DNA from 3 places in the Ectothiorhodospira lacustris genome. Region 1 is predicted to be linked to each of the others. Evidence: predicted binding sites of a transcription regulator. Region 1 holds the regulator's gene; each other region holds the start of a gene.

Region 1 (6,730 bases):
GCGGTGACGTCCCCCGGTACAGCCGATGGAAACGGTCAGATAGCTGCGATTGTCGTTCTCGAATTGGGGTATCCAGGTGGTGAGGAAGTCGCGCAATGAGTCGAACATCGCTGCCACCATGGGTTCGTTCTCCAGGAAACGGATCACCGCCGGATCCTTGCCGGTAAAGGCCGATAAACCCGGCTGCCAGTGTGGATTAGGCAGACAGCGTACATCGAATACGAAATCCGAGTCTACCGGGGAGCCGTACTTGAAGCCGAAGGACTGGATCAGCAGCGACAGTCCCCGCAGGCCGGCCTGACGGACCCGCTCCCGAATGGACTGGCTGAGTTGGTGAACATTGGTGCGGGTGGTGTCGATGGCCAGATCAGCATGATCGGCGATGACACCCAGCAGATTCCGCTCCAGATTGATGGCCTCCATCAGGGGAATGCCACGGCGGGCCAGGGGGTGGCGGCGGCGTGTCTCGCTGAAGCGGCGGAGCAGGGTTTCGAGTTCCGCATACAGAAAGATGATCTGCAACTCCACACCCATGGCACGAATCTCGTTGACAATACGGCCGAACTGGTCGAGAGACTCGATGCCGCTGCGGGCATCGATGCCGACGGCCGCTTCACCGTAGCCGGCCTGAGGGGACTGACGGAGTTGGCTGACCACCGCCGGCAACAATTCCAGATGGAGGTTGTCGATGCAGTAGTAGCCGGCATCTTCCAGGGCGTGCAGGGCCACGGTCTTGCCTGATCCGGATAGCCCGCTGACAATGACGAGCTTCATGGGTCGATCTGCATCTGACGCCGCTGCCGTGCGGCCAGGTCGTCGGCGGCAAAATAGCCGCGCAGGCGCAGCAGGTGGTTGCGCACGGCCGCCTCCACCATCACCGCCAGGTTGCGGCCGGAGGCCACGGGCAGGGTGATGACCGGTACCTTCAGGCCCAGTACCTCCCGGTTGCACCGCCCCCCATGGAGGCGGTCGATATCTGCGAATGTGACATCGACCTGGTCTTTCAGATCGATGATCAGACGCAGGTATTTGCTGGTCTTGATGGCGCTGTCACCGTACATGGCACGAATGTTCAGGACGCCCAGTCCCCGGACCTCCAGAAAGTTTTCCAGCACCGGCGGGCAGGTACCTCGCAGGATGTCCGGGGCGATACGGGCAAATTCGGGGGCATCATCAGCAATCAGACGGTGTCCGCGGCTGATGAGTTCCAGCGCCAGTTCGCTTTTGCCGATGGCGCTTTCTCCCGTCAGCAGAACCCCGATGCCCAGTACTTCCATGAAGACACCGTGCAGGGTGACGGTCTCCGCCAATTTGTCGCTGAAGAAATAGCGCAGGATATTGATGATTTCGTGGCCGTGCAGGGTGGTGGCCAGCAGGGGCACCGACTGCTTGTCCGCCAGTGCGCACAGTTCCGGCTGAGCCGCCAGACCGTCGGTGACGATCAGGATGGCAGCGGTCCCGTTGACCAGCTGTTCCAGGATATCCCGCTGGGAGTTCTTGCGCAGGTTCCACAGGTAACGCATTTCATCCGGACCCAGTACCTGGATCTGGTTGGGATGGATGATGTTCAGGTGCCCGACCAGTGAAGTGCTGCCGTGGGGCGTGGCCTGGTGAGCGATACGTCGCTCGCTGCCTTGGTGACCGGCCACCCAGCGCAGGGCGAGGCGCTCTTCCATGGCCTCGACGACATGGCGGACGGTGAGGGTTTCGATGGTCACGGCTGTGCGGGGCTTTCGGTATCCCAGTGGTGTACCAATGCCAGCAGATCTTCCGGTCCCTGGGCGCTGCGCAGCCTTGCCAGAGTCTCCGGATCAGAGAACATGCGGGCCAGCAACGCGAGGATCTGCAGGTGTTCGTCGGTACATTCGGTCGGGACCACCAGGGCGAACAGGATGTCCACGGGTTCGCTGTCCGGGGCATCATAGTCTACCCCCTTTCCCAGTTTGAGCAGGGCGGCACAGGCTTCGTCAGCGCCGGCCAGACGGCCGTGGGGAATGGCGACGCCATGCCCCAGGCCGGTGCTGCCCAGGCGTTCCCGGGCCAGCAGACTGTCGAAGATCTCTCCCTGGGTCAGCCTGGGCAGGTGGCTCGAAAGCATTTCACCCAGCATCTCCAGAGCGCGTTTCTTGCTGCTGACGTCCGGCAGACAGCAGACGCGCTCCGGGGCGAGAAGATCACCGATGTTCATGGATGTCTCACCCGACGTGGTTGCGGTGGGAGCCTTCGGCGCGGTGGTGGTCCTTGAGCTTTTCCTTGTGCTTGACCACCTGGCGGTCCAGCTTGTCGACCAGGGCATCGATGGCGGCATACATGTCGGCTTGGGTGGCATCGGCAAAGATGGTGTTGCCGCTGACCAGCATGTTGGCTTCCGCCTTCTGCTGCAGTTTCTCCACGGTCAGGACCACATGCACGTCAATGACGTTGTCGAAGTGGCGCTCCAGGCGCTGGAACTTGTCATTGACATAGTCGCGCAGGGCGTCGGTCAGGTCCACGTGATGACCGGTGAGGTTGATCTGCATGAGGTAACTCCTTGGTTAGGATGTGAATGTGAGGCCTTGGGAACTCAGACGAGGCGCTTGCGTTCGTTGGATGGCGGGATTGCCATGGCCTCGCGATACTTGGCAACGGTGCGCCTCGCTACCTGGATGCCCCGATCCACCAGGATCTGGGCAATCTTGCTGTCACTCAGGGGCTTGCCCTGGGGCTCTTCGGCAATCAATTTGCGGATCATGGCACGGATGGCCGTGGCGGAGCACTCCCCCCCATCGGCCGTCCCCACATGACTGGAGAAGAAATACTTGAATTCGTAAATCCCTTTCGGGGTGTGCATGTACTTCTGGGTGGTGACACGGGAGATGGTGGATTCATGCATCTCCAACTGCTCGGCGATGTCCCGCAGCACCAGGGGTTTCATGGCCTCGTCGCCGTGTTCCAGAAAGGCGCGCTGATGCTCCACAATGGCGGTGCCTACCCGCAGCAAGGTTTCGTTGCGGCTTTGCAGGCTCTTGATGAACCAGCGGGCCTCTTGCAGGCTGTTGCGCAGGTAGACGTTATCCTGACTGGAATCGGCCCGCCGTACAAAGCTGGCATAAAGCGGGTTCACTCGCAACCGGGGGGCGACTTCCGGGTTCAGTTCCACCTGCCAGTATCCCTCGCGCTTGCGCACGAAGACGTCGGGAATGATGTATTCCGGTGAGCTGGAGCTGATCAGGGTGCCCGGGCGGGGATTCAGGCTCTGTATCAGGGCCATCACCGCCTGCAGTTCTCCGTCGGCCAGTCCCAGTCGGCGCTGTACGCCTTTGAAATCACGGGTACCCAGGGCTTCGAGATGATCGCGCACCAGGGTCCTGGCCTCGGCCAGCCAGGCGGTATCCGGCGAGAACTGCTCCAGCTGCAGCAGCAGGCATTCTGAGAGATCGCGCGCGCCCACGCCCACGGGGTCCAAGTGCTGGACCATGCGCAGTACGGCTTCCACCTCATCCAGCTCCAGTTCCAGTTCCTGGTCCTGAGCCAGTCCGGCATGGATCTGTTCGATGGGTTCTCCCAGGTAACCGTCATCGTTGATGGCGTCGATGAGGGTCATGGCAATGACCTGATCCCGCTCGCTCAGGGGGGACAGGTTGATCTGCCAGAGCAGGTGATCACGCAGGTCCTCACCGGGGGCACTCTGGTTCTCGAACAGGTCGCGACCGTCGCCGTCCCCCCCCTGGCCGCCGCCGGTTGCCGGCATGTCGTAGAGGTCTTCCCAGTTGCTGTCCACCGGCAGCTCTTCGGGAATGTTCTCCGAGGCATCGCCTGTGCCGCCCGGTTCCGCGGGCTCTTCGAATTCCCGGCCCCCCGCATCCTTGTCGGTGCTGTCCGGCCTGCTGTCCATCTCTTCCCGCTGGGCCGCCGCCTCGTCCACACCGGTATCCAGGTCGGCGTCGGCGCCTTCCAGGGCTTCCAGCATCGGGTTGGTCTCCAGCGTCTCCTGGATCTGGGCCTGTAGCTCCAATGTGGACAGCTGCAGCAGCCGGATGGCCTGCTGCAGCTGTGGTGTCATGGTAAGGCTCTGGCCGAGACGGAGCTGGACAGAAGGTTTCAGCATAGGATGTGGCGTACCACCGGAGTCGTCAGGCAGGCGTTGAGTGGTCCCGGCAGTGTCGACGGCTCTTTTCCGTCATGCGCGGGGTCTGTCATCCGGATTATACGGCTTGGCACGAAAAATGTGACCCAGTGTGGGGAAACCATGAGATGGCTCAAAAACTGTACTTTCATAGTCGGAAATGGTCGCCCAGATAGACCCGTCTGACCTGGGGGTCGGCCAGCACCACTTCCGGCGGCCCTTCGCTGATCAGATGCCCGTCGCTCAGGATATAGGCGCGGTTGCAGATGCCCAGGGTCTCGCGAACGTTGTGATCGGTGATCAGCACCCCGATCTTGCGCGATACCAGATGGGTGATGATGCGCTGGATCTCGATCACGGAAATGGGGTCCACTCCGGCAAAGGGCTCATCCAGCAGGATGAAGGCCGGCTCCGTGGCCAGGGCGCGGGCAATCTCCACCCGGCGCCGCTCGCCACCCGAGAGACTGATGCCCAGGCTCTCGCGGATGTGCATGATCTGAAACTCTTCCAGCAGGGATTCCATGTGTTCATGGCGCTGGGCGCGGTTGAGGTCGCGGCGTGTTTCCAGTACGGCAAGGAGATTGTCTTCCACCGACAGCTTGCGAAACACCGAGGCCTCCTGGGGCAGATAGCCGATCCCCAGTTGCGCCCGGGCATGCATGGGTAGGGGGGTGATGTCCTTGTCGTCCAACTCGATGCGGCCGCCGTCGCAGGGGATGAGGCCGACGATCATGTAAAAGCAGGTGGTCTTGCCGGCCCCGTTGGGACCCAGCAGGCCGACGACTTCGCCGCTGTTCACCTGCAGAGAAACGCCGTCCACCGGTTTGCGGGCACGGTACTGTTTGACCAGGTCGCGGGTCTGCAGGCGGCTCATCGTGCGCCCTCGGCCGGGGCGGGAGCCTGATCCCTGGGAGTGAAAATCGCTTCGACGCGCCCGGTATCCCCGGTACGGGCTTCCAGGGTGGCCGTGCGCAGGTCATAGATGATGCGGCTGCCCCGGAACTCGTCCGCGCCCTGCCGGACGCGGGCACTGCCGCTCAGTTCCATGCGTTGCTCGGTGGGAAAGAACTCCATACGTGCGGCCTCGGCACGGACTTCCCGCCCCTGCGGGTCCTGGGTGCGTAGAGTTGCCGGTCGGCCTTCCGAGGTCATGCGCTCCAGGACCCGGCCCGGCGTATGGACCGTGACTGTATCACCGGTGATTTCCGTGGCGCCCTGGGTAATGCGTACACCGCCGCGGTAGGTGCTGATGCCTCGGTTGTCGTCCAGGGTGGCCGAGTCCGCCTCGATCCGGATGGGCAATGTCCGGTCCACCTGTGCCTGGAGCGGTCCGGCCAGCAGCAGGATGGCCAGTGCCGGGATCATGAGCCGCCCAGGGAGGCATTGAAAAACTCCCTCGCCGTCGCTCCCGCGAGGGCGGGAGCCCATGCTTTTCACTCCGTGACTGGATGCCCGCTTGCGCGGGAATGACGACCTGAGGAAGGCCGGCCGCATTCTGCTGGACCTTGATTCCCGCGGGTGCGGAAATGGCTGACTTGGAGCAACCCTAGTGGGGAACATAGACACCCCGTGCGTCACGTTTGAGTTCCAGAATTTCATGCCGAAGGTCCAGGAACAGACCTAGACCCTCGGCCTCCTGATAGGTGGTCCGCAGGTGTGCCGGGGCGTCGGTGACGGCCTGACGGGGGCCCGGCCAGAGGGTGGTGTCCCTGGTGGTGATGGTGATCGGACCTCGCTCGCCCTCGGCGGCGCGGTGGATGTGTACCTCGCCCAGCAATTTGACTTCATCGCCGGCGGGGGAGATCCAGCCCTGCTCGGAGCGCAGGGTCCAGGTGGCGCCGGGGCTGTACCGCAGGATCAGTACCGGGGTTTCCAGCCAGCGGGACCCGTCCGCCTGACGCTGTTCCATACGCTGACCGCGAAGCTGGTAACGGGGTTCACCAAGGGGATCCATATGGATGGCCGCGTATTGTTCCAGAAAGAAATCGGTCCCTTCGGTGGCCGCCTCTTCCAGCACCCGTCGGCGTTCATCGGCGTCCCGTGCCAGCCAGAAGCCGATGGCCGCAGCCAGGCTCAGCAGCGCGATCAAGAACAGGGAGGGCAGCTTCATCCCAGGTAGGTGGTCAGGGCGGCCTGCAGGGTGCCCTGGGCCTCCATGATGAATTCACAGGCCTCCCGGGCGGCGCCTCGCCCCCCCGGTTGCCGGGTCACATAGTGGGCGTGCTCCCTGACCAGGGCATGGGCATCGGCCACCGCAATGGCCAGGGCCACCCGGCGCATCACCGGCAGGTCCACCACATCATCGCCCACATAGGCGGTTTCCTCGGCGCTGACGCCGGCATCTGTCAGCAGGCCGTCCAGGGCCTCCAGCTTGTCGCGCCGGCCCTGGACCACGAGCCGGATTCCCAGATCCTGCATCCGGTGCTCCACGACCCCTGAACGCCGGCCCGTGAGGATGCCCACCTGAACGCCGCTGTCCGCCAGCATGCGCATGCCCTGCCCATCCTTGCTGTTGAAGGCCTTGTACTGGCGCCCGTCATCGTCCAGGAACAGACTGCCGTCGGTGAGCACGCCATCCACGTCGAAGATGACGAAGCGCACCCGTCGTGCGCGTTCAGTGAGAGT
Region 2 (6,730 bases), on a different contig from region 1:
TGTTCGGCCAGAGCAGCAGCCCAGATATCCTCTTCTTCGGCTTCGGGCTTGTTGTCCAGATCTTTGTCACTCATGGAGGCAGTCCTCACTTGGGTCATTCACTGAGCCGGATCGGCCCGGTAATCTTGATGGCGTTGAAACCGTCAGAAGTACCAAACTTGCCCCGGAATACGGGGATACCCTCGGCCCTGACGGTGACCTCTTGGGGGATTTCCACCGGAATGATGTCACCGGGCTTGAGATTGATCATTTCGGCAACGGTGAGCTCGGTTTCCGTCAACTTGGCGCTGAGTTCCACCTGGACCAGCTTGAGCTCCTCGCGCAGCGCCTTGACCCACCGATCATCCACATCCGCCCGGTCGCTCTGCAGCCCCGTATCCAGCTGTTCACGAATGGGCTCGATCATGGAATACGGCATGGTCACATGCAGTTCCCCGCCGCCGCCGTCCAGTTCCACATGGAAGGTACAGACCACCACCACCTCGGTGGGGCTGACGATATTGGCAAACTGAGGGTTGACCTCGGAACGGTTGTATTCGAAATCCAGCTCCATCACCGGCGCCCAGGCCTTTTTGAGATCCGTGAAGGACTGGTTCAGCAACATGCGTATCACCCGCAATTCCGTCGGGGTGAACTCTCGCCCCTCGATCTTGGCGTGGTAACGGCCATCCCCACCGAAGAAGTTGTCCACCAGGATGAACACCAGCTTGGGATCAAGCACGAACAAGGCGGTACCGCGCAACGGCCGCACCCGGACCATATTGAGGCTGGTGGGTACATACAGGGAGTGCACGTATTCTCCGAACTTCATCATCTTGACCCCGCCCACGGAGATTTCCGCCGAGCGTCGCAGGAGTTCGAACAGGCCGATCCGCATGTACCGGGCAAAACGCTCGTTGATCATCTCCAGGGTGGGCATGCGCCCCCGGACAATGCGATCCTGGGTGGTTAGGTCATACCCCCTGGCCACACCGTCATGAGCCAGGAGCTGGTCCCCAGTCTCCACCGCACCGCTGTCCACCCCGTGCAACAGGGCATCAATTTCGTCCTGGGAAAGAAGATCACTGGTGGCCATCACGTTGCCTCACTGCATCACAAGACTGTTGAAGTACACCGCTTCCACCTGGGTGAGTTCCCCTCGCGTCTCCAGCACATTGATCACCTCGGCAAGCACCTCGGCACGTGCCAGTTCCTTGCCTTCCTGGGTAATCAGGTCTTCATAGGTCTTGTTGCCGATGAGCATCATCAGGTTGTTGCGGATAACCGGCATGTGGCGAGTCACGCCATCCAGCACGGCCTGATCCCGCGCCATGAGGACGATACCCACCTGAACAAAGCGAATCCGTCCCGAGCCCTGGAAATTGACCACCAGCGGGGGATCCAGGGGCAGATAGATCGCCGGCCGCTCAGGCTCAGGACGTTCCTCACCCGGTTCACCGCTCCCCAGCAGGTACCAGGCAATCCCGCCACCCGCACCGGCAGCCACCAACGTGGTCAGCAGGACGATGAGTATCAGTTTCCAAAGACCGCCCTTGCCCTTGGCGGGCTTGGCAGCTGCTGCAGCGGTTTTTTCAGGTTTTTTGGCCATGCCTGCTTGGGCCTCCGTTTTTTATGGAATAAAGCAACACCTATGCCAAGCGAGAACAGAATAAAAAAATCAATAAAATCAAACTGCTGAATTCGAAAGAAATCAGAGAGTGACGGATTATTGACGATCATTCACATTCGCAGGGCGGCGGGCCGATGCAGCCCGACACAAAGGCAAGGCGTAAGGAGAGGGGATTATACGGTGGGCAGACACTGGACGCCGCCCCGGATTCGGGCAACGTCAAAGGGCGGAAGGGCCTCCGACCGGGACCGGCCGGAGAGGGTGATCAGGCATAGGCATCCAGCAGGATGGCACCATCCCGCTCATCGGGATCCATCGAGACGACCTCGGCGGCAGTCTGATCGGACCCATCGCGGTCTTCGGGGCGCGTTCCGACCGACTCCTGGGCGGGTCCTCCCTGACCGCCGGTATCCCGGCCGGAAACATCCACGTCTCCCAACAGGAGCCCGCTCTCGGAAAACATCTCCCGCAGCCGTGGCATGGCCGCGTCCAGTGCCTCGCGCGCCTGAGGGTGATGGGCCAGGAACTGAATATTGGCACGATCCCCTTCCATGGAGATGCGCACCTCCAGCGGCCCCAGGTGGGGCGGATTCAATCTCAGTTCTGCCCCCTGCATGTTCTGGTTCACCATCCACAGGACACGGCTACCCACCGCCTGCCCCCAGTTGGGCCGCGTCATCGGCACGTCCAGGTCCAGAGCGCGCAGCGGGGAGTTCGGCACCAGGGACTGGGCCTGAACCTGGCCGGCAGGTACCGTCTCTGCGGCCATGGGCGTCAGTGGGGCGGCGGAATCGCGACCGACCCCTGCGGCATCGGCCCCCAGTCGAACGACCAAGGCATGCAATGCCTGGGGCATGACTGGATTCCCCTCCGCCTGTGCCGACCCCGTACCCTGCCCGTGCAGCACCTGATTCAACGCCGCCGTCAGCGCCGTGAGCCCCCCCCCGTCCAGGCGCCGTTCCGCACCGGGATTAAGCGATTCACCGGCAACCCCCGGCAATCCACGGCCTGTCTCGGCCAGTTGCTGCCATGTGATCAGCAGGGAGGCCAGCGCAGCATCGGCACCCTCCTGCTGTAGGTCTTCCAGAGTGAGGTCGGCTTGATCCATGAGCTGGGCCAGCCACTGGGGCATCAGTGCCATCGCCTCAGGATCCTGCTCCAGCAGGGCCTCCAGGGGCATGGTTCGCGCCGGATCCGGGTAACCGTCCGCCAGTAGTTGCAGCTGCCCCATCAAACTCGATTGAAAATCGCCACCCTGCCCAGGCAGAGAACCGGCAGGACTGCTCGAATCGCCCCCCAGGGCGGGCAATGTGCCCAGTGCAGAAAAGGGCATGAATGACATGTTCATGGCCAAACCCTCGGCTATGTCAGATGTGTCCTGAAAGACATACAAAAAACGCGCCGGAAATCACTCAAATCTCCGGTGCCGGCGCCCATTACGATCATCCTGTTCAGCCTGTTCACGGCGATCCGCAGCCCTGCGCTCTTCCTGCTGGAACTGTTCGACCACACGATTGAGGGCCTTGGTCTTGCCGCTGGCTTCCACCCAACGACCGCGGCTCATTTCCAGTTCATGCCTGGCCGCCGCCACCATTCGTGCCTGCTGCTCGATCGCCTCATTGAGACGGTGCAGGAACAGACGGTAATCCCTCACCGACACGCCGGTCATGCCCGCCCCGCTCTGGGATTCGAAACGCTGGGCATATTCATCGCGGTAGCTGCTCAGTTCCTCCAGGCGTGCCATGCGGTCTTCCAGGGCCTGCTGTGATTGACCCAGGCGCTGAGCAGCCAGTTGCTGGCGGTTATCCGCCACTTGCACCACCGGTTCCATGCGTTTGGATCGATTCATGATCTACCTCTTTGGTTACAGCCCATCAACGAACCAGCTGTCTGCCCCGGTCATCCCCACTGGATGGCGCCGGGGGCTCCATCAGTCCATCCAGTGCCTTCAGGCTGTCCTTGAAGCCCACCGATTGGTGCATGTCCTGCTGCAGGTACTGCTCCAGCCTGGGGTGCATGGCAACGGCCTCGTCCACCCGGGGATCGGAACCGCGCTGATAGGCACCCACGCTGATGAGATCCCGATTCTGCTGATAATGGGAATACAACTGTTTGAAGCGACGTGCCGCCTGGATGTGGCCGGGGTCCACAATCTCGTTCATGACCCGGGATACGGACGCCTCGATATCGATGGCCGGGTAACGCCCCGTGTCGGCAATCCGTCGCGAGAGGACCACATGGCCGTCAAGGATCGCTCGGGCGGCATCGGCTATGGGATCATTGGTGTCATCCCCTTCGGCCAGTACCGTATAGAACGCGGTGATGGAACCGCTGCCCTGATCCCCGTTTCCGGCCCGTTCCACCAGCTGGGGCAACTTGGCGAACACCGACGGCGTGTACCCCTTGGTCGCCGGGGGCTCACCGATGGCCAGGGAAATCTCCCGCTGGGCCTGGGCAAACCGGGTGAGGGAGTCCATCAGCAACAGTACATTATGGCCTTGGTCGCGGAAGTACTCGGCGATGCTGGTGGCCAGCATGGCGCCATGCAGACGCATCAGGGGAGGATGATCAGCCGGTACCGCCACCACCACGGCCCGGGCCATGCCCTCCGGCCCCAGAATGTTCTGGACGAATTCGTTCACTTCCCTGCCCCGCTCACCGATCAGGCCCACCACCGTGATATCCGCCGTGGTATAGCGGGTCATCATGCCCAGCAGCACACTCTTGCCCACACCACTGCCCGCGAACAGGCCCATGCGCTGGCCGCGACCCACGGTCAGAAGACCGTTGATGGCCCGGACCCCCACATCCAGGGGTTCGTGGATGGGACGCCGGGCCAAGGGGTTGATGCTGCGACCGTTGAGGGAGACATGATCATCGCATTGGGGTGCGGGACGACCATCCAGGGGCCGTCCGGAACCATCCAGGACCCGTCCCAGCAGGGCATCACCCACCAGAGTATCGCGGGCATGGCGGGTAGGAATCACCCGGGCGCCCGGCGTCAGGCCGCTGACATCCCCCACCGGCATGAGAAAAGTGCGCTCTGCGGAAAAACCCACCACTTCCGCCTCCACCTCGTGGCCGCCCGCACTGATGACCCGGCAACGCCCCCCAATGGAGATCTGACAACCTTCCGCCTCCAGCGTGAGCCCTACCATCCGGACCAGACGGCCCTCAGCGACAACCGTTTGCGATTTGGCGGCCCGAGTCCGATAACGGGCCAGTTTTTCCACCAATCGACCGGCACGGACTTCGGGACGGAGGGCTTCAGGCAAGTGACCGGCGTCAGACATCGTCTTGCACCCCCTCCTGATCGGTGCTGCGGGCGCCCCCCCAGACTGTCGCAATCACCGCGTTCAGACGGGATTCCAGGGTGGCATCCACCCGCGAGGTTTCGGTAATCACACGCACCCCGCCACGACTCAGGGTCGGGTCCTCGACAATGGACCAGGGACGCTCCAGACCATCCAGCCGCAGGGTTTCCCTGACCAGCTTGCTGTCTTCAGGATGCAGGTGCAGGTGCAACTTGCGTTCGGCATTGGGCAGGGTCTCCAGGGCCTCCCGCAGCACCGCCACGATCGCCCCGGGATCGGTCCTCAACTCACGCCGGACCAGTTGGCGGGCAACGGCCATGGCCAATTGCACCAGCTCATCCTCCACAACGGCGTCCAGCGCCGCGTAGGGTGTCTCAAGCCCCTGGATCAGCCGGTCCAGCAGCGCCAGGCGCGCTCTTACACCGGCCTCGGCGGATTTCAGGCCCTCGGCATGGCCCTGGGCAAAACCATCCTTGCGACCCTGCTCCAGTCCCAGGCTGCGCCCTTCCTCGCGCCCCGCCCGCAGACCTTCCTCATGGGCCTGACGCTCAATGTCCATGATGCGGTCAGCGGTGGGAAGGCTGGGGGCCGAGTCTGCCGGCGCGTCATCCTCCACCGATTCCAACGGCTCGTCATCCGCCTCCCGGGACAGCGTCGGCGCGTGGACATCGGGCACCTCCCAGCGTCGTGCCCCCGCCCCCTTTTCCGATGTGATAATGCGTTCAACCATTGACCTTCTCCGTGCCATACCGATTCCCGGTTACCCGGAGACTGACTCCAGCCGTCCGGCTAGACCATCTGTTCGGAACCCTTGTTGCCCAGCACGATTTCGCCGGACTCGGCCATGCGACGGGCGATACTCAGAATTTCCTTCTGAGCGACCTCCACCTCGCTCAGGCGCACCGGACCCTTGGCCTCCAGATCGTCCTGCAGCATCTCGGCGGCCCGCTTGGACATATTCCTGAGGATCTTGTCCTTGACCGCGTCGTCGGCACCCTTGAGGGCCAGAACCAGCGAATCGGTGGAAACCTCCCGCAACAGGGACTGGATGCCGCGATCGTCCACATCCACCAGGTTGGAGAACACGAACATGAGATCCTGGATCTTCTGCCCCAGGCCCTCGTCCAGATCCCGGACCTTGTCCATGATCATGCCTTCCTTCGCGGAGTCCATGAAATTGAGGATACTCGCGGCGCTCTTCACACCCCCCACCGACGAGGACTTGACGTTCATGTTGCCGGCAAACTGGCGCTCCAGGATGTCGTCCAGTTCCATCAATGCGGCCGGCTGCACACCATCCAGGGTGGCAATGCGCATGAGGATGTCCGGCTGGGTACGATCCGGTAGAAAGGACAGCACGGCGGCGGCATGGTCCGGATCCAGATAAGACAGGACGATGGCGATGATCTGAGGATGCTCCAGGCGGATGACCTCGGCCACGGCTCGGGGATCCATCCACTTCAGGGATTCCAGTCCCTTGGAATTGCGTCCCAGCAGGATCCGGTCGATCACCCCGTCGGCCTTATCCTTGCCCAGAGCCGATGTGAGCACGCTGCGGATGTACTCGTCCGACCCCATGCCCAGGGCGGTCTGCTCCTCCACCACGGCGATGAAGTCGTCCAGCACCTCGCCCACCTCCTTTTTGGAGACATTGGTCAGCGAGGCCATGGCGGTCCCGATCCGCTGCACCTCCTTGGGTCCCATGTGCTTGAGGACCTGGGCGGCCGATTCCTCGCCCAGACTCATCAGGAAAACCGCGGCCCGGTCGGGGCCCGACATATTGCTTTTAGGATCCATCTTCAGCCAC
Region 3 (6,730 bases), on a different contig from region 1:
CCGCCAGTTCCACCAGGGGGCTTTCCCGCATGTCGTCGGTGCCGCTCTTGAAGCTCAGACCGATCAGGCCGATCCGCCGCTTGCCGCTGTCGAGGACAAAATCCACCGCATGGTCGATCTGCTGCTGGTTGCTGGGAATGAGGCTGCCGAGCATGGGCAGTTCGGTGTCCTGCTCCTTAGCCATGTAGAGGACGGCCCGCAAATCCTTGGGCAGGCAGGAGCCGCCGAAGGCGAAGCCGGGGCGCAGGTAAGCCGGGGAGATGTTGAGCTGACGATCCCGGGTGACCAGTTCCATCACCTCGCGGGAGTCAAGCCCCAGGGACTGGGACAGGCGGCCCACCTCGTTGGCGAAGACGATCTTGAGGGCGTGGAAGGCATTGCAGGCGTACTTGACCATTTCCGCCGTGCCGATCCCGGTACCCACGAACTCACAGGGCAGGTGTTCGAAGATGGGTTTCACCTGGTCCAGGGTCCGCTCGGAATCGGTGCCCACCACGGTGAAGGGGGGATGGTCGTAGTCCTTGATGGAGGAGCCTTCCCGCAGGAACTCCGGCTGGAAGGCCAGGCCGAAGCCCTCCCCCACCCGCTTGCCGGACGCGGATTCCAGCGTCGGCCCCACCAGTTCCAGGGTGGTGCCGGGCTTGACGGTGGAGCGTAGCACCACGGTGTGATAGTGGTCCGTCAAGGCCAGGGCCTCGCCGATCTGCCGGGCCACGTTGCGCACGGCGGCAAGATCCTGGCTGCCGTTGCGGCTGGAGGGGGTGCCGACACAGATGAAGGACACCTCGGAGCGGCGGATGGCTTCGCTCACGTCATCGGTGACCGTCAGGCGTCCCGCCTGCACCACCTGGGCGGTCAGTTCCTGGATGCCTTCCTCCACGATGGGGGAATGCCCACGGCGCAACAGATCCAGCTTGTGCGGGTCGATGTCGACCCCGACGACCTCATGGCCATCCCTTGCCAGACACGCGGCCGAGACCGCCCCCACGTACCCCATCCCAAAGATCGCGATTCTCATGCTGGTCCATCCCGGTGGTTCGGATTACCATGATTGCTCATGCCCCATTATGCACCCGCCATGACCGACTCCCCCAACCTGCACGACGTGCATCCAGCCCAGGGCATTGCAGGGGCGCTGACCACGACTGCCGACATCGACGCCGTGATCCGTTCCGCACTGCCCCGGGGACTGGAGGGCGGCGCCCTTGCCAGTCAGGGTCCGGCCTTTTGTGCCGGTACCGGAGGGGGAGTGCTGCAAACCGATGGGCTGATCCTGGCCCTGACAGGCCGGGTGCATCATGGCGACGCTACCAGCGTGGATGCCGTCCTGCAAGCGCTGGCCCGGGATTACCGCCGGCAGGGCACGGCGGCCCTGACCTCGCTCAAGGGAGCGTTCGCGCTGGCGATCCTGGAACCGGAACACAGGCGCGGCCTGCTGGCAGTGGACAAGATCGGCATCCGGCAGCTCTATTACGCCCAGGACGGCACCGGGCTGAGCTTCTGCACCGCCCTGGCCCCACTGGTGGAGGCGGGGCTGGGCGGCGATCTGGATGCCCAGGCGATCCACGACTATGTGTACTGTCATTTCATCCCCAGCCCCCGCAGCATCTACCAGGGCATCCGCAAGCTGCCCGGCGGGCACGTGCTGGAGTGGGAGCGCGGGACGCATCGGGTGCACCCCTACTGGCTGCCCCGCTTTGAGGAAACTCCCGTGGATGTGGCCGGGTCGGGACGTGAGATGCTGGCGATCATCGAGCAGGCGGTGCGTGATGCCGCCGCAGCGCCGGAGGCGCCGCGCACTGCCGCATTTTTGAGCGGCGGCCTGGACAGCTCCACCGTCACCGGGATGCTGGCCAGGGTGAGCGACGAGGCCCATGCCTATTCCATCGGTTTTGATGTGCCCGGTTACGACGAGATGGAATATGCCCGGCTTGCCCGTGGCCATTTCGGGGCCGTCGGGCATGAGTATTACGTCACGCCGGACGACATCACCACTTGGCTGCCTCACGTGGCGGCCGCCTGCGATGAGCCATTCGGCAATTCTTCCGTCCTGCCGGCGTTCCTGTGCGCCCGCAAGGCTCGCGAGGAAGGGGTGGACCTGCTGCTGGCCGGTGACGGCGGGGATGAGCTGTTTGCCGGCAACGAGCGCTATGCCAAGCAGGGGGTGTTCGAGCATTTCAACCGCCTACCCAGCTGGGCCAGACAGACGCTGATCGCGGGCACGGCCCCGCTGGCGCCTCTGCCGCTGCTGCGCAAGGCCCACAGCTATGTCAGCCAAGCACGCATTCCGCTGCCGGACCGGATGGACACCTATGCCTTTCTGGAGCGTCACGATCCTCGGGAGGTCTTCGCGGCGGGGTTCATCGACACGGTGGACCTGCACGCCCCCAGGGATCTGAAGCGGGGCCTGTTTGCGGCGCCGGAAGGCGCTTCCCTGCTCAACCGCATGCTGTATCTGGACTGGCATTTCACCCTGCACGACAATGATCTGGTGAAGGTGAATACCGCCTGCCGGCTGGCCGGGGTGGAGGTGGCCTATCCGATGCTGGCCGAAGACCTGATGATGCTCTCCAACCGGATTCCGTCGGCGCAGAAGCTCAAGGGCAACCAGTTGCGGTGGTTCTACAAGCAGGCCTGCAGGGATTTTCTGCCGGAGGCCATCATTCACAAGAAGAAGCATGGTTTCGGCCTGCCTTTCGGCATCTGGCTACGGGACCACCCGCCCCTGCGGGATCTGGCCCTGGATGCATTGACCCGCCTCAAGGGGCGGGACATCATCCGGCCCGAGTTCATCGATGAGCTGATCCGCCTGCACCGGGACAAGCACGCCGCCTATTACGGGGAGCTGGTGTGGGTGCTGATGGTGCTGGAGCTGTGGCTGGCCGGACGCCGGCCTTGAGTGTAAAAAATTCCGACACCACCCCCGCCTTCATCGTCCGGCCTCCGCATGGCCCCCCAAAAACGAGGGCAGGCCTGGGGGCTGGGCGCGGTTTATTAGCCATTTTCTGCCTTGAAAAGCCGCATCATGGGGTCTTTCTATCCTGACAGGCAGAAACGTCGGATTTCTTTACAATATCAAGACTAAAAGCTTGAAGCATTCCGCATAAAATCGCATCCGGAGGCCATTACATCACTTATGGCACGATTAGTGCGTTATTGATTGGCATGCAGTTTTCACCGCGCGTTTTTCGTGAAGGATACGATTTCGATGAACACATCCCACAAGAAGAACAACACACTGAAGCACCTGGTCACGGCACTGCTGGTCGGCGCCGGCGTCCTGGTGGGCACGGCTCAGGCTGCGGTCATTACCTTGACGCCGGGGGAAGGCTCCGGGGTGACGCTGTCCAACTCCAATCTCACAGCACCGAATCGCCTCAGTTTCTCGGATCTGGGGTGGAATAATACATTCACTGTGAACACGGAAACCAAAGAGATCAGTGGTCTGGAGAGCCTTTTCAAGGTCAGCGCGGCAGATAGCGGGTCTACATGTTATATCTCTATTTTGGGACTCTGCTTGGGCCAGAATTATGGCCCTAAGAGCTTTTCCACCGACATCACGATCAATCTGGTGGTTGATGAAGCCCCCTATGAGGCGTGGATCGGAGCATACAGTGTGACCGGGACGCTTTCTTACGCCAGGCATGATAATGAATGGAGTTGGGCCAAATTCGGTTTGAACGGCTACGACACCAAGCAGTCAGACCTCGTCTGGCACAGCGAGATGCTCATCGGGGACCTGAACGGCAACCATGTCCAGCTCGGTTTCAACAACCTGACGAATTTCCACGGTCAGGGCTGGCAGTACGTGACCCCGACGGTGACAAGCGCTTCTGCCAACCCACCGTCCACCGGCACTGCCTCCGGCCCGTCCAACGAACCGGCGGATAACGGCACCCCTGTCACCGCCGTTCCCGAACCCGGCATGCTGGCCCTGTTCGGTGCCGGCCTGCTTGGCGCAATGGGCTTCCTGCGGCGCAGACGCGCCATCTGATCCTTGCCCGTCGTAGCAAGGCTCTCCCCTCACCCCAACCCCTCTCCCGCAAGGGGAGAGGGGCTTACCTTCCCCCACGGATTGGGAACTGGTCTTACCCCCTTCTCCCCTCGGGGGAGAAGGGCCGGGGATGAGGGGAACGTTTGGCGGACACCAGGATGGCGTGGCTGAGCAGGCTGCCCAACCCCGGAACGGCCCGGATCAGCCGCCGCATCCAGGGCCTTTCCAGCAACGACTGATACCGCTGCAGACGCCCCGGCAGGATGGGGATCCAGTGCACCCGCACCTCCGTGGCCCCTTCCCGTTCCAACCAAGCGACAAGATCACCGACCCGGTCGTACCGAAGACCCGGTGCACGCCCCGTCAATCGGGCCACCAGACACCGGATCCGGGTGGTCAGGCAGTCACGGTTCAGAGCGTCTATCCAGACCTGTCCACCCGGTCGGGTGGCATGCACCAGCTCCCGCACCGCCTGCTCCGGCCGTGACAGGGCCTGCATCACACCAAAGCACAGGACACCGTCCAGGGAAGCGGGACGGATCGCAAGCTGCGTCACATCCCCCACGGCCCAGGTCATCGCCACCGGACTGCGTTCCCGGGCCTTTTGTACCGAGGGCAGGGAATAGTCCATGCCGATGGGACTGACGCCCTGCCCGGCCAGATAACGGGTATAACTGCCGGCCCCGCAACCCACGTCCAGCCACAGGGCCCCCGGCACATCCCCTGGCCAGAGGCGCTGAAAGTTTCTCAGCCGGGCCTCCAGCCCGGACCGCGTCCAGCCGGCGATGTCGGCGTCATCCTGACAGACCGTACCGCGCTGAATGAAGCGCTGACGCCATTGTTCTTCGAATTTTGGGCGGGGCATGAAATCTTCGGGAAAATTCTGGGCGGGCTGATAGTTTGAGGCTTGAAACCGCATTGCACAATGCAATGCATTTTCGCGTTAGACTGTCAAGATTGTCACCCTTTTACGCCGGATTATCCGCATGACCACAGCTCAGACCGAAAACCTCAACATCGCCGCCATGGACTACATGCCCTCCCCCCGGGAGATCAAGGCACAGTTCCCCCTGTCCGATGCCGCGGCCCGCACCGTCCTCACCGGGCGCAAGACCCTGTGCGATATCCTGGATCACCGGGACCCGCGCCTGTTCGTGGTGGTGGGTCCCTGCTCCATCCACGATCCCGAGGCTGGCATGGACTATGCGCGGCGCCTGAAGGCGCTGGCGGACGAGGTATCGGATGTCATGCTGCTGGTGATGCGGGTCTATTTCGAAAAGCCCCGCACCGCCGTGGGCTGGAAGGGATTCATCAACGATCCCTACCTGGATGACACCTTCCGGATCGATGAGGGGATGGCCAAGGCACGGCGCTTCCTGATGGACATCAATGAGCTGGGCCTGCCGGCGGCCACCGAGGCCCTGGACCCCATTGCGCCCCAGTACTACGGCGATCTGATCGCCTGGACGGCCATCGGCGCCCGCACGGCGGAATCCCAGACCCACCGGGAGATGTCCTCGGGCCTGTCCACCCCCGTGGGCTTCAAGAACGGCACCGACGGGGACCTGAGCGTGGCGATCAACGCCATACTGTCAGCCGGCAGTCCCCACAGTTTCCTGGGCATCGGCAATGACGGGCAGTCGGTGATCCTGCGCACCCGGGGCAACCGTTACGGGCATCTGGTGCTGCGCGGCGGCAACGGGCAACCTAACTATGACACCGTCTCCGTGGCCCTGGCTGAGCAGGCCCTGGAAAAGGCGGGAATCCCCCGGAATATCGTGGTGGACTGCTCCCACGCCAATTCCTCCAAGAACCCGGAACTGCAGCCTCTGGTAATGAAGGACGTGTTGCACCAGATTCGGGAGGGTAACCGTTCCATCGTGGGGCTGATGGTCGAAAGCTTCTTGGAGGCGGGCAATCAGCCGCTGACCGCGGATCGCACCCGGCTGCGCTACGGCTGTTCTATCACCGACGCCTGTGTGAACTGGGTGACCACGGAAGAGATGATCCGCAACGGCGCGCAGATGCTGCGGGAGCTGATCGACGATCGTATCTCGGCTTAAAAAGCCTGGACTCCCGCTTTCGCGGGAGTGACGGAAGGAAAGAAAGGGAGTGACGGAAGAAAGGGCGGGAGTGACGGTAATGGGCCAGTCTCGTCATTCCCGCGAACGCGGGAATCCATTCACGGCCCCCGTCATTCCCGCGAACGCGGGAATCCAGTCAAGGATGGGGGGGGCATGGACTCCCGCGTTCGCGGGAGTGACGGAGGAAGGCGGGAGTGACGGAAGAAAGGGCGAGTGACGGAAAAGGGCGGGAATGACGGAAGGGGACGGTGACGCTCAGCCCTCGTTGCGCCGCAAAAACGCCTCGAACATGAACAGGGACCACAGGGGGGCACTGTAATCCCGGCGCCCGCTCACATGGGCATCCACCAGATGCCGGAGGGTGCTCATCTCAAAAAGGCCGGCATCCTGCAACCGGTCGCCGAGGATGGTGTCCTGCAGGCGCTGTTTCAGGGGACCGCGGAACCACTGGTCCAGGGGCACGGCAAAGCCCTGCTTGCGCCGGTACAGGATATCGTTGGGCAGGTGCGGCTCCATGGCCTTCTTCAACAGGTACTTCCCTTCCCCACCCCGGAGCTTGAGCGACGGCGGCAGGCCCGAGATCCATTCCACCAGGGGATGATCCAGGATGGGCACCCGTACCTCCAGAGCATGGGCCATGCTGGCTCGGTCC

Evidence for each region. Region 1 encodes sigma-54, which starts transcription at its own class of promoters, with help from an activator protein. Its sites were predicted from a motif close to TGGCANGNTNCNTGCTT; they were not measured.
Region 2: the regulator sigma-54 is predicted to act here: its motif matches at 1,620-1,636, upstream of LQ952_RS01680 (flagellar basal body-associated FliL family protein).
Region 3: the regulator sigma-54 is predicted to act here: its motif matches at 3,138-3,154, upstream of LQ952_RS09565 (PEP-CTERM sorting domain-containing protein).

What each region holds. Positions count from the first base shown of each region.
Region 1 is NZ_JAJNQM010000030.1:11,518-18,247, reverse strand. It holds gene rapZ (RNase adapter RapZ) at 1-774, opposite strand, end outside; gene hprK (HPr(Ser) kinase/phosphatase) at 771-1,718, opposite strand; gene LQ952_RS07615 (PTS sugar transporter subunit IIA) at 1,715-2,188, opposite strand; gene hpf (ribosome hibernation-promoting factor, HPF/YfiA family) at 2,196-2,519, opposite strand; gene LQ952_RS07605 (RNA polymerase factor sigma-54) at 2,564-4,087, opposite strand; gene lptB (LPS export ABC transporter ATP-binding protein) at 4,254-4,979, opposite strand; gene lptA (lipopolysaccharide transport periplasmic protein LptA) at 4,976-5,470, opposite strand; gene lptC (LPS export ABC transporter periplasmic protein LptC) at 5,652-6,215, opposite strand; gene LQ952_RS07585 (KdsC family phosphatase) at 6,212-6,730, opposite strand, start outside.
Region 2 is NZ_JAJNQM010000004.1:39,370-46,099, forward strand. It holds gene fliN (flagellar motor switch protein FliN) at 1-74, opposite strand, end outside; gene fliM (flagellar motor switch protein FliM) at 95-1,075, opposite strand; gene LQ952_RS01680 (flagellar basal body-associated FliL family protein) at 1,085-1,588, opposite strand; gene LQ952_RS01685 (flagellar hook-length control protein FliK) at 1,875-2,957, opposite strand; gene fliJ (flagellar export protein FliJ) at 3,018-3,458, opposite strand; gene fliI (flagellar protein export ATPase FliI) at 3,484-4,902, opposite strand; gene LQ952_RS01700 (flagellar assembly protein FliH) at 4,895-5,653, opposite strand; gene fliG (flagellar motor switch protein FliG) at 5,713-6,726, opposite strand; gene fliF (flagellar basal-body MS-ring/collar protein FliF) at 6,710-6,730, opposite strand, start outside.
Region 3 is NZ_JAJNQM010000042.1:13,128-19,857, reverse strand. It holds gene LQ952_RS09575 (nucleotide sugar dehydrogenase) at 1-1,018, opposite strand, end outside; gene LQ952_RS09570 (asparagine synthetase B family protein) at 1,058-2,899, shown strand; gene LQ952_RS09565 (PEP-CTERM sorting domain-containing protein) at 3,209-3,994, shown strand; gene LQ952_RS09560 (class I SAM-dependent methyltransferase) at 4,089-4,859, opposite strand; gene LQ952_RS09555 (3-deoxy-7-phosphoheptulonate synthase) at 4,981-6,057, shown strand; gene LQ952_RS09550 (XrtA/PEP-CTERM system amidotransferase) at 6,334-6,730, opposite strand, start outside.